Regions from separate parts of the Trichocoleus sp. AS-A1 genome, predicted to be linked through region 2. Evidence: predicted binding sites of a transcription regulator. Region 2 holds the regulator's gene; the other holds the start of a gene.

Region 1 (5,620 bases), on a different contig from region 2:
CAATTCATATACCAGTGATGAGCATCAACAACTCCTAAAGCTAAGGCTGCATCCACTTGACCGACAGTATAGGCAGTATTTTCCGCCAGGTTAGCATGATCTAAAATATACTCATCTTGTAAAAATATGTTATCAGACGAATTAATGTTAAAGCTTGTCCGAAGCGGATAGGCAATAATATCAGAGGAATGAATTATATTAATCCATCTCAAACCTTGGTTTTTATAATTTTTAGCAAAACATTTAACTTTATTAGGATTAATACCTAACATGGTGTTAAAGAATAAAATAGGAGAACCCATTGTGGTAATACTCCTTAGGTAAACTTGTCTTTTGGAGGTGGAATCACCTAGTCCTTTAATCATTGCACGGATATGAAACGCCGCATCATCAGAATCAAATCTATCGGAGAACAAACTATCCCATAGGATGACGCTTCCCAAGGAATGGGCAACAATATGAAGGTCAGTTTCTTCAGGGTTACGTCTTATAAAGTCCTCTAGTTGATCTGCAATCAGTTCTCTAATTTTTACGCCCCGTTCTTGATTAAGGTAGGTGAAAGCATCTCCAACGAATTCAGATAGAAAGCCTTGTCTAAAGTGTTGATACCTCAAAATGGTTTGAATATCTAAATTTGGAGATTCCTTTTTAACTTCCTGTAAATCTTGATGAATCCAGTTCCACATCCTCCCAACATCATTTAAAACATCGCCCCAAAAACTATAATAAAAGTGAGGGAGTAATTCACCTCTTTTGGTAAACTCTTCTGTAATAAAACCTTTCAATTTATCTCCATATTTAACATCCCGTGTAGCAACCCCGTGAAGAAAAAAGACTAGCATTGTTAAAGTTAATCCTCTAGCTGAAAGAAAAATATCTAAGGAACTACCTTCATATAAGATTCCCGATGATTTACCTAAAGTAACAGTATTTACTGAAAATTTTCCTAAAATGCTGATTAAACAGAAGTTTGAGGAATTATCCCAGTTAAGTAGGTTTGAACCCTATAATTTTTCAATACTGTAACACTCTTACAATGAGCGATCGCTACAAAAAAGCAGCTTGCCGTTTGAGACAAGCTGCTTTTCTTTCAGTCCACAAAGGTGGGCTTTGTTTTTTTAGCTTCAGGTTTCAACCTGTGGGCGCTGGGGACGCGAACAATGGACTACATCATGCCCATGCCGCCCATGCCACCCATGCCGCCCATGCCACCCATGCCGCCCATGCCGCCCATGCCGCCCATGCCGCCCATGCCGCCCATATCCGGGGCACCAGCCGCTTTCTTCTCAGGCTTCTCGACAACCAGGGCTTCAGTGGTCAACACCATCCCGGCAATCGAACCGGCATTTTGCAACGCCGAACGTACAACTTTCGCAGGGTCGATAATCCCAGCGGCGATCAGGTCTTCAAATGTGTCGGTAGCCGCGTTGTAACCGATATTCAAATCAGTCTCGCGCACCTTCTCGACAATGACAGAGCCTTCGACACCGGCATTATCTGCCATCTGACGCAGGGGGGCTTCTAGAGATCTGCCCACAATGTCAGCACCGACTTTTTCTTCGGCGTCCAGACTATTTTTAATGTCAGCAACTTTCTTGCTTAGGTAAATCAGCGTCGCGCCACCGCCAGGAACGATACCTTCTTCCACAGCAGCTTTGGTCGCGTTGAGGGCGTCTTCAATCCGCAGCTTGCGGTCTTTGAGTTCGGTTTCGGTCGCCGCACCCACTTTGATGACGGCGACACCACCGGCAAGCTTAGCAATTCGCTCTTGCAGCTTTTCTTTGTCGTAGTCAGAATCCGTTTCTTCTAGCTGCTTGCGAATTTGGGCAATCCGCTTTTGCACATCTGCCGTCTTGGCATCACCAGCGACGATGGTGGTGTTTTCTTTATCAATGGTGATTTTCTGAGCGGTTCCCAGCATCTCCAGGGAGACGGTATCTAGGCTCAAACCAACTTCTTCTGAGATTAGCTGACCGCCAGTGAGAACGGCGATATCTTGCAGCATCGCTTTGCGGCGTTCGCCAAATCCAGGCGCTTTGATGGCGGCTACATTCAGTACGCCCCGCGCTTTATTTACCACCAAAGTTGCCAAAGCTTCTCCTTCGATGTCTTCGGCAATAATCAGCAAAGCTTGACCGGAACGGGCAACTTTTTCCAAGACGGGAATCAAATCCTGGATAGAGTTGATTTTTTTATCCGTCATCAAAATCCGGACGTTTTCATATTCCACCACCATCCGTTCGGAATCGGTGATGAAGTAGGGAGAAATGTAGCCGCGATCCAGCTGCATCCCCTCGACGACATCCAGTTCCGTTGCCATCGATTTGGATTCTTCAACGGTGATCACGCCGTCTTTGGTGACTTTATCCATCGCTTCGGCAATCATTTTGCCGACTTCTTCATCGTTACCAGCGGAGACGGTTGCCACTTGCGCGATCGCACTACCTTCCACTGGTTTCGCGATCGCTACAATTTCCTCCACTAAGAAGGCGATCGTTTTTTCGATTCCCCGCCGCAAACTCACTGGATTTGCCCCAGCCGCTACGTTCTTCAAGCCCTCACGAATCATCGCTTGAGCCAGAACCGTCGCTGTCGTCGTGCCATCACCCGCAATATCTTTCGTCTTGGATGCCACTTCCTGAATCAGTCGAGCGCCTGTATTTTCCAGGGGGTCTTCTAATTCAATTTCCTTGGCAACGGTGATACCATCGTTCACAATTTGGGGTGCGCCAAACTTCTTCTCTAGAAGGACATTCCGCCCTTTCGGCCCCAGCGTAATGCGAACGGCGTCTGCCAGGACGTTCACGCCCCGCTCTAGTGCCCGCCGCGATTCGTCATTAAATGCAACGATTTTTGCCATGTTTTAGGTTTTCAGAGCGCTTCCATTAGTCAATTTAGCACTCACTGGCACAGAGTGCTAATCCGAGAGGATGAGAGTCCTCACCTCGACTGATATGGGGGAGGTACATAATAAACAGCTAGAGCAATCAATGGCACGTTTGAGTTACTTTTTGTAACGAAATTGCCGAATTCTCGATAACTAGAGCGGATTGGATTGAATGCGTTTATCATCCACTTTTTGATGCTCTGTCCTTGACAAAGGAAATAATTTATGCGTTCACCAAAAAAAAGAGCGGTAGGGCTGCAACCTTGCTGCGATAGACTTCATCCCATTTGTTGTATCGTTCCTCCTCATATGCTGAAGGAGGTTCTCCAGAATGGCAACCCTGAGCAGCGGGCATGGGCTTTTCAAACCTTAACCGTGTCAGAACAGTTTCGCGGACGGCGCTTGACAGTGGGAAATATCTCGTTCGCAGCATCAGCGGGAGAGAAGCGTCGTACCATCTTTGATGCTAAAAATGGCAACGATCTACCAGGCACCTTGGTGCGGAGTGAAGGCGATCCTCCCAGCGAAGATGCCGCGATCAACGAAGCCTACGACGGATCGGGTGCAACTTATGACTTGTACGAGCAGGTGTTCGAGCGGAATTCCATCGACAATCGAGGGCTGCGTTTGGACTCGACGGTTCATTTTGGCGTGAAGTATGACAACGCTTTTTGGAACGGCGACCAAATGGTCTACGGTGATGGGGATGGAGAGATTTTTGAACGCTTCACCAAGGCGATTGATGTGATTGGGCATGAGCTAACCCACGGCGTCACCCAATATGAAGCCAATCTAATCTATTACGGCGAATCCGGCGCACTGAATGAATCTTTTTCCGATGTCTTTGGTTCTCTGGTAAAACAGCGGGTTCTCAATCAGACCGCCGAGGAAGCTGACTGGATTATCGGGGAAGGTTTGTTTACCGCCAATGTTAAGGGCGTTGGGATTCGCTCAATGAAGGCACCGGGGACAGCATACGACGACCCAGTGCTAGGCAAAGACCCCCAGCCTGCGACTTATAAAGACCGCTACAAAGGGCTGGAAGATAACGGAGGCGTGCATATTAACTCAGGGATTGCCAACCGTGCCTTTTATTTAGCAGCAGTGGAAATTGGCGGCTACGCTTGGGAAAAGGCAGGGAAAATCTGGTATATCGCTTTACGCGATCGCCTGCGCTCTAGAGCGAATTTTAAACGGGCTGCGAATACTCTCATTACAGTCGCTGGAGAACTCTACGGCGAAGGCTCCAAGGAGCAGAATGCAGTCCGCAAAGGTTGGCAAGAAGTGGGAGTGATTTAAATTAAAAATGCGTGCATTAAAAATGGAAGAGGCAATTCTTCATTTTTAATTTCTGCGTGCAGCTGCCATCAGCCATTCCAGCAGCGGTCTTAAGTTTCCAGGTACGGCGGATTCACTCACTAAAACAGTATGTTGCTGAGTGTTTTCTTCCACCGTTAGCTTGTACTGAAAGCGGTCGGGTTGGGGAGTGTTGGAAGCGATCGCGGCAGGCAAATCAAAGAAATCAGCTGCGTCAATCAGGAGGCGCAGCTGATTTGCTTCATTTGCAGGCAGAGTCGTAGTGTCAAAAACTTTTGTCAGGCGCATCCCAGCAAAGCCGCCAGTCCGTTCAAAAGAAATTCGCATAGTTTCCCTCGCAGGGAGCAAGACTAACTCCATAGTAAGCAGTGATGGATGTTATTCTTTGTCGGCCTCTCTCTTTCCCACTCCGACCGCGAGGAGAGCGTCACTACGCTCACAGTCCTCTGCCGCTATGGTCGCTATGCCATCACCATACCGCCGTCCACATTGAGCGTTTGACCCGTGATATAGGCGGCAGCCGGATCGGCGGCTAGGAATCGAACTAAACCAGCAACCTCCTCTGGTTGACCGTAACGACCGAGGGGGATGAATTTTAAGATTTCCTCTGATTTGATATTGCTCGTCATATCGGTGGCGATAAATCCAGGGGCAACAGCATTGACTGTAATGCCGCGAGTGGCGAGTTCTTTGGCGACGGTTTTCGTAAACCCAATCACTCCCGCTTTGGCAGCACTGTAGTTTGCCTGACCGGGGTTGCCCATCTGACCGGCAACGGATGAAATATTAATAATGCGCCCGGAGCGTTGCTTCAGCATCACCTTACTGATAGCTCGCGTACACAAAAAGACGCCAGTGAGGTTAAGGTCAATCACGGCTTGCCAATCTTCCGGCTTCATCCGCAACAACAGGGTATCGCGGGTAATTCCAGCATTATTCACCAAGACATCAACGCGCTTCCACTTCTCCATCACGGTGTTCAGGAGGGCGTCTACTTGATCGGCTTTGGATACGTCTGCTTGGAGGGCGATCGCACTACCGCCTGCTGCGGTAATTTCACTCACGACTTCTTCGGCTGCTCCACTAGAACTCGCATAGTTAATCGCTACACTGGCTCCCTCAGATGCCAATTCTAGGGCGATCGCTCGACCAATTCCTCGTGAAGCGCCGGTAACGATGGCAACCTGTCCGCGCAATCTTTGCTGGCTCTCTGGCAATGCTTCCATCAATAAATTCCTCTCGATCCGTTATGAACGCGGTTATTTAACTGCGCTAACGATCTTAGGTCGATTCGTACCTCGGACTGAACGAATCAATACGCCAAAAGATTACGATTGTCGTGAAAGAGCAGAAAACACTTTGATCGCATGGCAACTAAAAAGCAGTTCAACAATTTCCAAGAGTTACTGTCTGGGT
Region 2 (5,620 bases):
TCTCATACGTCTGGCTAATTTCCATCGGTGAATTATTCCCCAGCAACTTCGCCAGTGACGGAAGATTCACATAAGTCAGACCAATTTTCGGCTGAGAGATGCTTTCGATTGCCCGCTGATAAGAAGTTGAATCGCTAAGGCTGAGATTGGGCGCTTGCACATTATTAATGGCTTCTTTCAGCACCCTAGGGTTATTGGCAAACAACACAAAGCGATCGCCAACCACTGCGGTAGCCACCGAGTTTTGAGCTGAGGCGCGGTTGATCGCGTCTTTTGGCAATGCCGATCTATCGCGGTTGTAAAAGCCTTTATTTCCAGCATCTTGAGTTTTGACGACCGACTCTTGATTCTTATAAATCAGCTTGACACCTTTATAAGTTTCAAAGACTAAATCTGTCTCGACATTTGCTTGCTTCTGCCAGAACAAATCCACAAACTCGCGGCTGCGTTGCGGGTTTTTGGTGGTGACAGCTAGGAGCAGCCCGCGCTGCTCTCCATTGTCACGGGTACGATCCATATCTAAGCTGGTGAGAGCCAGCGTGATTTCATCCCCCAGCCAGGGTTGGATATCTCGGCGATAATCCAGATCCGTGTTCGCGAGTAAGCTTTGTTTAAATTGGTTGAGTTCTGCACGCGATCGCTTGCGGTTCGCGGGACGCGCTACAGCCTGCCGCAACCCTTCCAACCGATCTGGATTCACAAGCAATGACACCATTACGGGTGCCTGTTTCGGCACAAATATGGTGGCAGTTGGGTTCGTCACCTCCCCACCTCCTAGAAGGGCGAGGGGGCTGTTTGCCCTTAGCCAGTAAAAGCCACCGGCACCAATTAACAGCAGCACTAAAACGCCAGCTGCTAGAACGTAGAAAAACGAGCGTCGCTTCATGGTGAAATGTAGACCTTGGGTGAGCGCGATTCAGCTAAGAACACTAATCCCGATGTCAGAACCTATTATTTCAGCTCATCGGACTGCTAACTATTAAAATCTTAGTTAATCTCAAGCGTTGCACAACCTCATGTCTGCTCAATCTTTTAGCCAAGATATTCCCCAGATTAGCGTAGAAGAACTTGCCAGCCGTCTTGCCGATTCTCCGAAGAGTCTGCAATTGGTGGATGTGCGAGAACCCCGGGAAGTTGCGATCGCAAGCATTGAGGGTTTTGAAAACCTCCCCTTGTCGGAATTTGCCGACTGGGCTGACCAAATCCATACCCAGTTCGATCCGCACACCGAGACGCTGGTTCTCTGTCATCATGGCATCCGTTCGGTGCAGATGTGCCAGTGGCTACAAATGCAAGGTTTCACCAATGTCAAAAATATTGCTGGTGGCATCGATGCCTACTCAATCCGAGTCGATCCGACAATTTCCCAATACTAATGATCCCAGTACAAAACTATCTTGAAGCTGGAACCTCTCCCCCAACCCTTTCCTGCAACAAGAGGGCAGAAATTCTCCTCTTCCTTACCAAGGAAAAAGGCTGGGGCTAGATTTTTTAATTAAATACGGTTCACGATATTGTTTTAATTTTTACTAGCGAAATAAGTATTTAGAGGTTTTGGCTGACAAACTTCGATGCAGTCGAGTAGACTACAGACAATCCTGATAGAGACTGTGGACTCTAGAGTTACGGGTAGCGATAATGTCCTAACTCTGCGATCGATCGTCATGGTATGTCTAAGGTTGAAGTTCGGCGGCTGTTATGCTTCTACTGGCTGGGTGTGGCGAACCGGCAGGCAGAAGGCAGCATCTGCTATTCTGTTTTAACCTATCCTATATTTAATCGGCTGCTTGCTTGACAAGAGCGCCGGACTTACTGAGAAATTCATCATCAGAAGTCCAGGAATTTCCAATTGTTTTTAAAACCCTATCCAATTCGGCTTTCGTTTAAATGGCTAGGCAAGTAAGTCTGACTGACCGTCAACAACGTATTCTCTGGGCAACTGTCCGTCACTATATTGCGACGGCTGAGCCAGTCGGCTCAAAAGCTTTGGTAGACGAGTATAATCTGTGCGTCAGTCCAGCGACGATTCGCAATGCAATGGGCGTCTTAGAGAAAGCGGGGTTGCTCTATCAACCCCATACCTCGGCTGGACGGGTTCCCTCTGACTCTGGCTATCGAATTTATGTCGATCAATTAATTAAGCCTTCTGAAGCCTTGGGGCGTCAGGTAGAGCAGTTATTCACAAACCGTTTGAACTTGGAACATCAGAGTTTCGAGACTGTGTTGCGGGGTGCAGCGCAAATTCTGGCAACGCTCAGCGGTTATATTACCCTGATCACGATGCCGCAGACTCGAACTAATCGTTTGCGGCATTTGCAACTGGTGCAGCTCGATCCGGGAAGGGTGATGCTGATTGTGGTGACGGATTCTTATGAGACGACTAGCGTCTTAATGGAGTTACCGCTCTCAGAATCGGAGGATGAGCAACCGGACGCAGAAATTGTAGATCGGGAGTTGCAAATTTTATCGAATTTTCTGAATAGCCACTTGCGGGGGCGATCGCTCAGTGAATTGGCAACTTTAGACTGGAGCGAACTAGACCGAGAATTTCAACGATATGTCGATTCCTTGCGAAATCTGCTTTCCGACTTGATCCGTCGCACTTCCCAACCTGCCACAACTCAAATTATGGTTCGTGGCGTCGCTGAAGTATTGCGTCAGCCAGAATTTTCCGAGTTACAGCAAGTGCAGACGCTTATACATCTATTGGAAGAGGAACAAGACCAGCTGTGGCCTTTAATCTTTGAATGGCCTAGACCAGATGTCACGGCTATCTCAGATGTCACTTCTGGTTCGCGGGTGACGGTGCGGATTGGTTCGGAAAATCCTTTAGAACCGATGCGTACCTGTACGCTGATTTCTGCAACTTACCAGCAGGGTTCAGTACCCGTGGGAAGTGTGGGGGTTTTGGGGCCAACGCGGATGGTGTACGAAAATGCGATCGCACTCGTTGAAGCCGCCGCCGATTATCTCTCGGATGCTCTTACGCAACCTGCTTAATTTAGAAAATCGCTAATCGCAAATCGCGATTAGCGATTGGGTAGCCCACCACGAACCACGAACGATAAACATGGCTAATTGCGATTAGCTCTAATTTTTGCTTTTCATTCCTCACTGATATGGCTAGAAAAATTGGCTTTTGGTTGCTTTGGGCAGCATTTATTACCTATGCCTTTCTGTTAGCACCTCCTGAACAACCAGGCACATTTGAACTCATCAAAAATCTCTCCACAGGTCAATGGACAGGGATTAACCCCCTAGTCGTCGCGCTATTCAATCTTCTGGGCATCGTACCGATGATTTACGCCTGTCTGATGCTCATTGATGGCAAACAGCAAAAGGTAGCAGCTTGGCCTTTTTCGGCGTTCTCTTTTGGAGTCGGAGCATTTGCTTTGTTGCCTTATTTAGCACTGCGAGAACCCAACCAGGAATTTCACGGAGAAAAGAATTTATTTCTAAAAATACTCGATTCCCGGTGGCTTGGTTTTTTGCTAACATTCGGCGCTGGGAGTTTGGTTGTATATGGCTTATTGGGCGGGAATTGGGCAGATTATATTCAGCAGTTCCAGACAAATCGCTTCGTTCATGTCATGAGTTTGGATTTCTGCCTGCTGTGGTTAATATTTCCCGCACTTCTGGGAGATGATATGGCGCGTCGGGGAATCAAGAATTCTACACTTTTTTGGATAGTAGTGCTGATTCCTTTGTTTGGCGCTTTAGCTTATCTTTGCCTGCGTCCTCCCTTACCAGAAACTAATGCCGAAGCTTTCTCCACGGAACGGCAACCCGCACAATCTAGAAATTAAAATTTTATGGAAATATGGCTAGAAAAACAGCACTTTGGTTATTATGGGCTGGATTTATCTCCTATGTTCTGCTGCTGGCACCGCCAATTACGCCAGACACGCTGAGGCTCATTAAAAATATATTGACGGGTCAGTGGACACAGGTCAACCCAATTATCCTTTCTATATTTTCCCTAGTTGGCATCTGGATACTCATCTATAGCTGTCTTTTGTTCGTCGATGGGAGGATGCAAAAGATTCGTTTCTGGCCTTTTGCTTTGGGTTCAGCGGGAACGGGAGTGATTAGCCTAATACCTTATTTAGCATTGAGGGAACCGAATCAAGAGTTTTCCGGGCAAAAGGATACCTTGCTGAAAGTTTTTGATTCTCGCTGGACGGGTATTATCCTCAATTTCAGCACGCTTTTCTTGCTAGCATTTGGCTTGCTTGCGGGTGATTGGGCAGGGTTTATTCAACAATTCCAAAGCGATCGCTTTGTCAATGGCATGAGTTTGGCTTTTTGCCTGTTCTGTCTGTTGTTTCCGACCGTTCTCGGCGATGATATGGCGCGTCGAGGGTTCAATATTCCCCCAGTTTTTTGGGCAGTATCGCTGGTTCCTCTGCTGGGACCCCTTGCCTATCTCTGTATTCGTCCACCTTTACCAGAAGCCAGTGCTGGTTCAGCACCAGAGTCTGTTGCGAACACTACACGAGTGTGAACAATTTTCGAGGTTTTTAGGAGAGAACAAACCGCGGAGGTCACAGAGGACGCGGAGGAAAGAAAGGAGAGGCTGTGGCTTTCTTTTGAATGCAAGTTGGTGTGACTTAAGACGGAGGTAAGTGCTGTTATCGGACTTTTAAAGTTAAATAATTGATGTATAAAGTTATGGGTCAAGATTATGGGCAGAAAAATTGCCTTGTTCTTGATATGGATTACATTTCTTGTCTATACCGTATGGTTAGATCCACTTGCTCAACCAGAGACGTTTTCGCTGGTTTGGAAGTTGTTAACATTCCAGTTGGCAGATGTGAATGCAATTCTTGTGGCTATCTTCTGGCTCATGGGCGTTTGGCCTATGATTTATGCTTGTCTGATGTTTGCTGATGGCACAACGCAACCGTTTCGCTCATGGCCTTATTTCATTGGGGCAAATGGAACGGGTGTGATTTGCTTTATCCCCTATTTAATTTTCCGAAAATCAAATCAAGAATTTTCTGGATCGAAGGATAAATTACTAAAAATTCTAGATTCCCGTTGGACAGGAATTTTCCTACTGTTAACAACGATTGGCTTACTTGCCTACGCAATATTTGCTGGAGATTGGGGAGATTATATTCAACAGTTTAAAACCAGGGAATTCGTTCACCTCATCAGTTTGGATTTTTGTCTGATGTGCCTGGTTTTTCCATTAACGTCACTGTTTGACGATGATATGGCTCGTCGGGGCATAAAGGAGGCTCGAATTTTCTGGGCGGTGGCGCTAGTACCATTATTTGGACCACTTGGTTATCTTTGCCTGCGTCCACCTTTGCCAGAATCAAGTGCTGACGTCAGCTTTCAAGCGTCTGATTTGACAGCTTAGCTTGCGAGTTGTGCCAGGAGAAAATGTAGAGGGGTGCTGTAGCGTCTCTGGGAGGTGGAAAGCATGATTGCCACTTTTCCGGTATTTTCTTTTATAGCAATTCTCGTTTGGACGCAGTACCGTTTAACCCCACCCCTGCCCCTCCGCGCAAGCAGGGAAGGGTTCAATACTGCCACTCTCCGCTTGCGGAGAGCGGGTTAGGGGTGAGGTTCCGAGTGTGTTGCAACAATGTGAGAACTGCTATATAGGCGA

The links. The regulator HrcA, encoded in region 2, represses chaperone genes, less so after heat shock. The targets are predictions, from matches to a motif close to ANTTAGCACTCNNNANTNNNGAGTGCTAANT.
Positions count from the first base shown of each region.
Region 1: a site for HrcA is predicted at 2,893-2,923, ahead of groL (chaperonin GroEL). Genes of this name have one in related genera too.

Region 1 covers NZ_JAMPKG010000007.1:10,690-16,309, forward strand. Annotated here, with positions in the region: gene NC994_RS07190 (hypothetical protein) at 1-842, opposite strand, end outside; gene groL (chaperonin GroEL) at 1,166-2,860, opposite strand; gene NC994_RS07200 (M4 family metallopeptidase) at 3,113-4,186, shown strand; gene NC994_RS07205 (protealysin inhibitor emfourin) at 4,232-4,531, opposite strand; gene fabG (3-oxoacyl-[acyl-carrier-protein] reductase) at 4,666-5,430, opposite strand; gene trxA (thioredoxin) at 5,572-5,620, shown strand, end outside.
Region 2 covers NZ_JAMPKG010000014.1:135,107-140,726, reverse strand. Annotated here, with positions in the region: gene NC994_RS13120 (DUF3352 domain-containing protein) at 1-886, opposite strand, end outside; gene NC994_RS13115 (rhodanese-like domain-containing protein) at 1,017-1,376, shown strand; gene NC994_RS13110 (hypothetical protein) at 1,572-1,763, shown strand; gene hrcA (heat-inducible transcriptional repressor HrcA) at 1,888-3,000, shown strand; gene NC994_RS13100 (DUF2834 domain-containing protein) at 3,120-3,806, shown strand; gene NC994_RS13095 (hypothetical protein) at 3,821-4,504, shown strand; gene NC994_RS13090 (DUF2834 domain-containing protein) at 4,685-5,368, shown strand.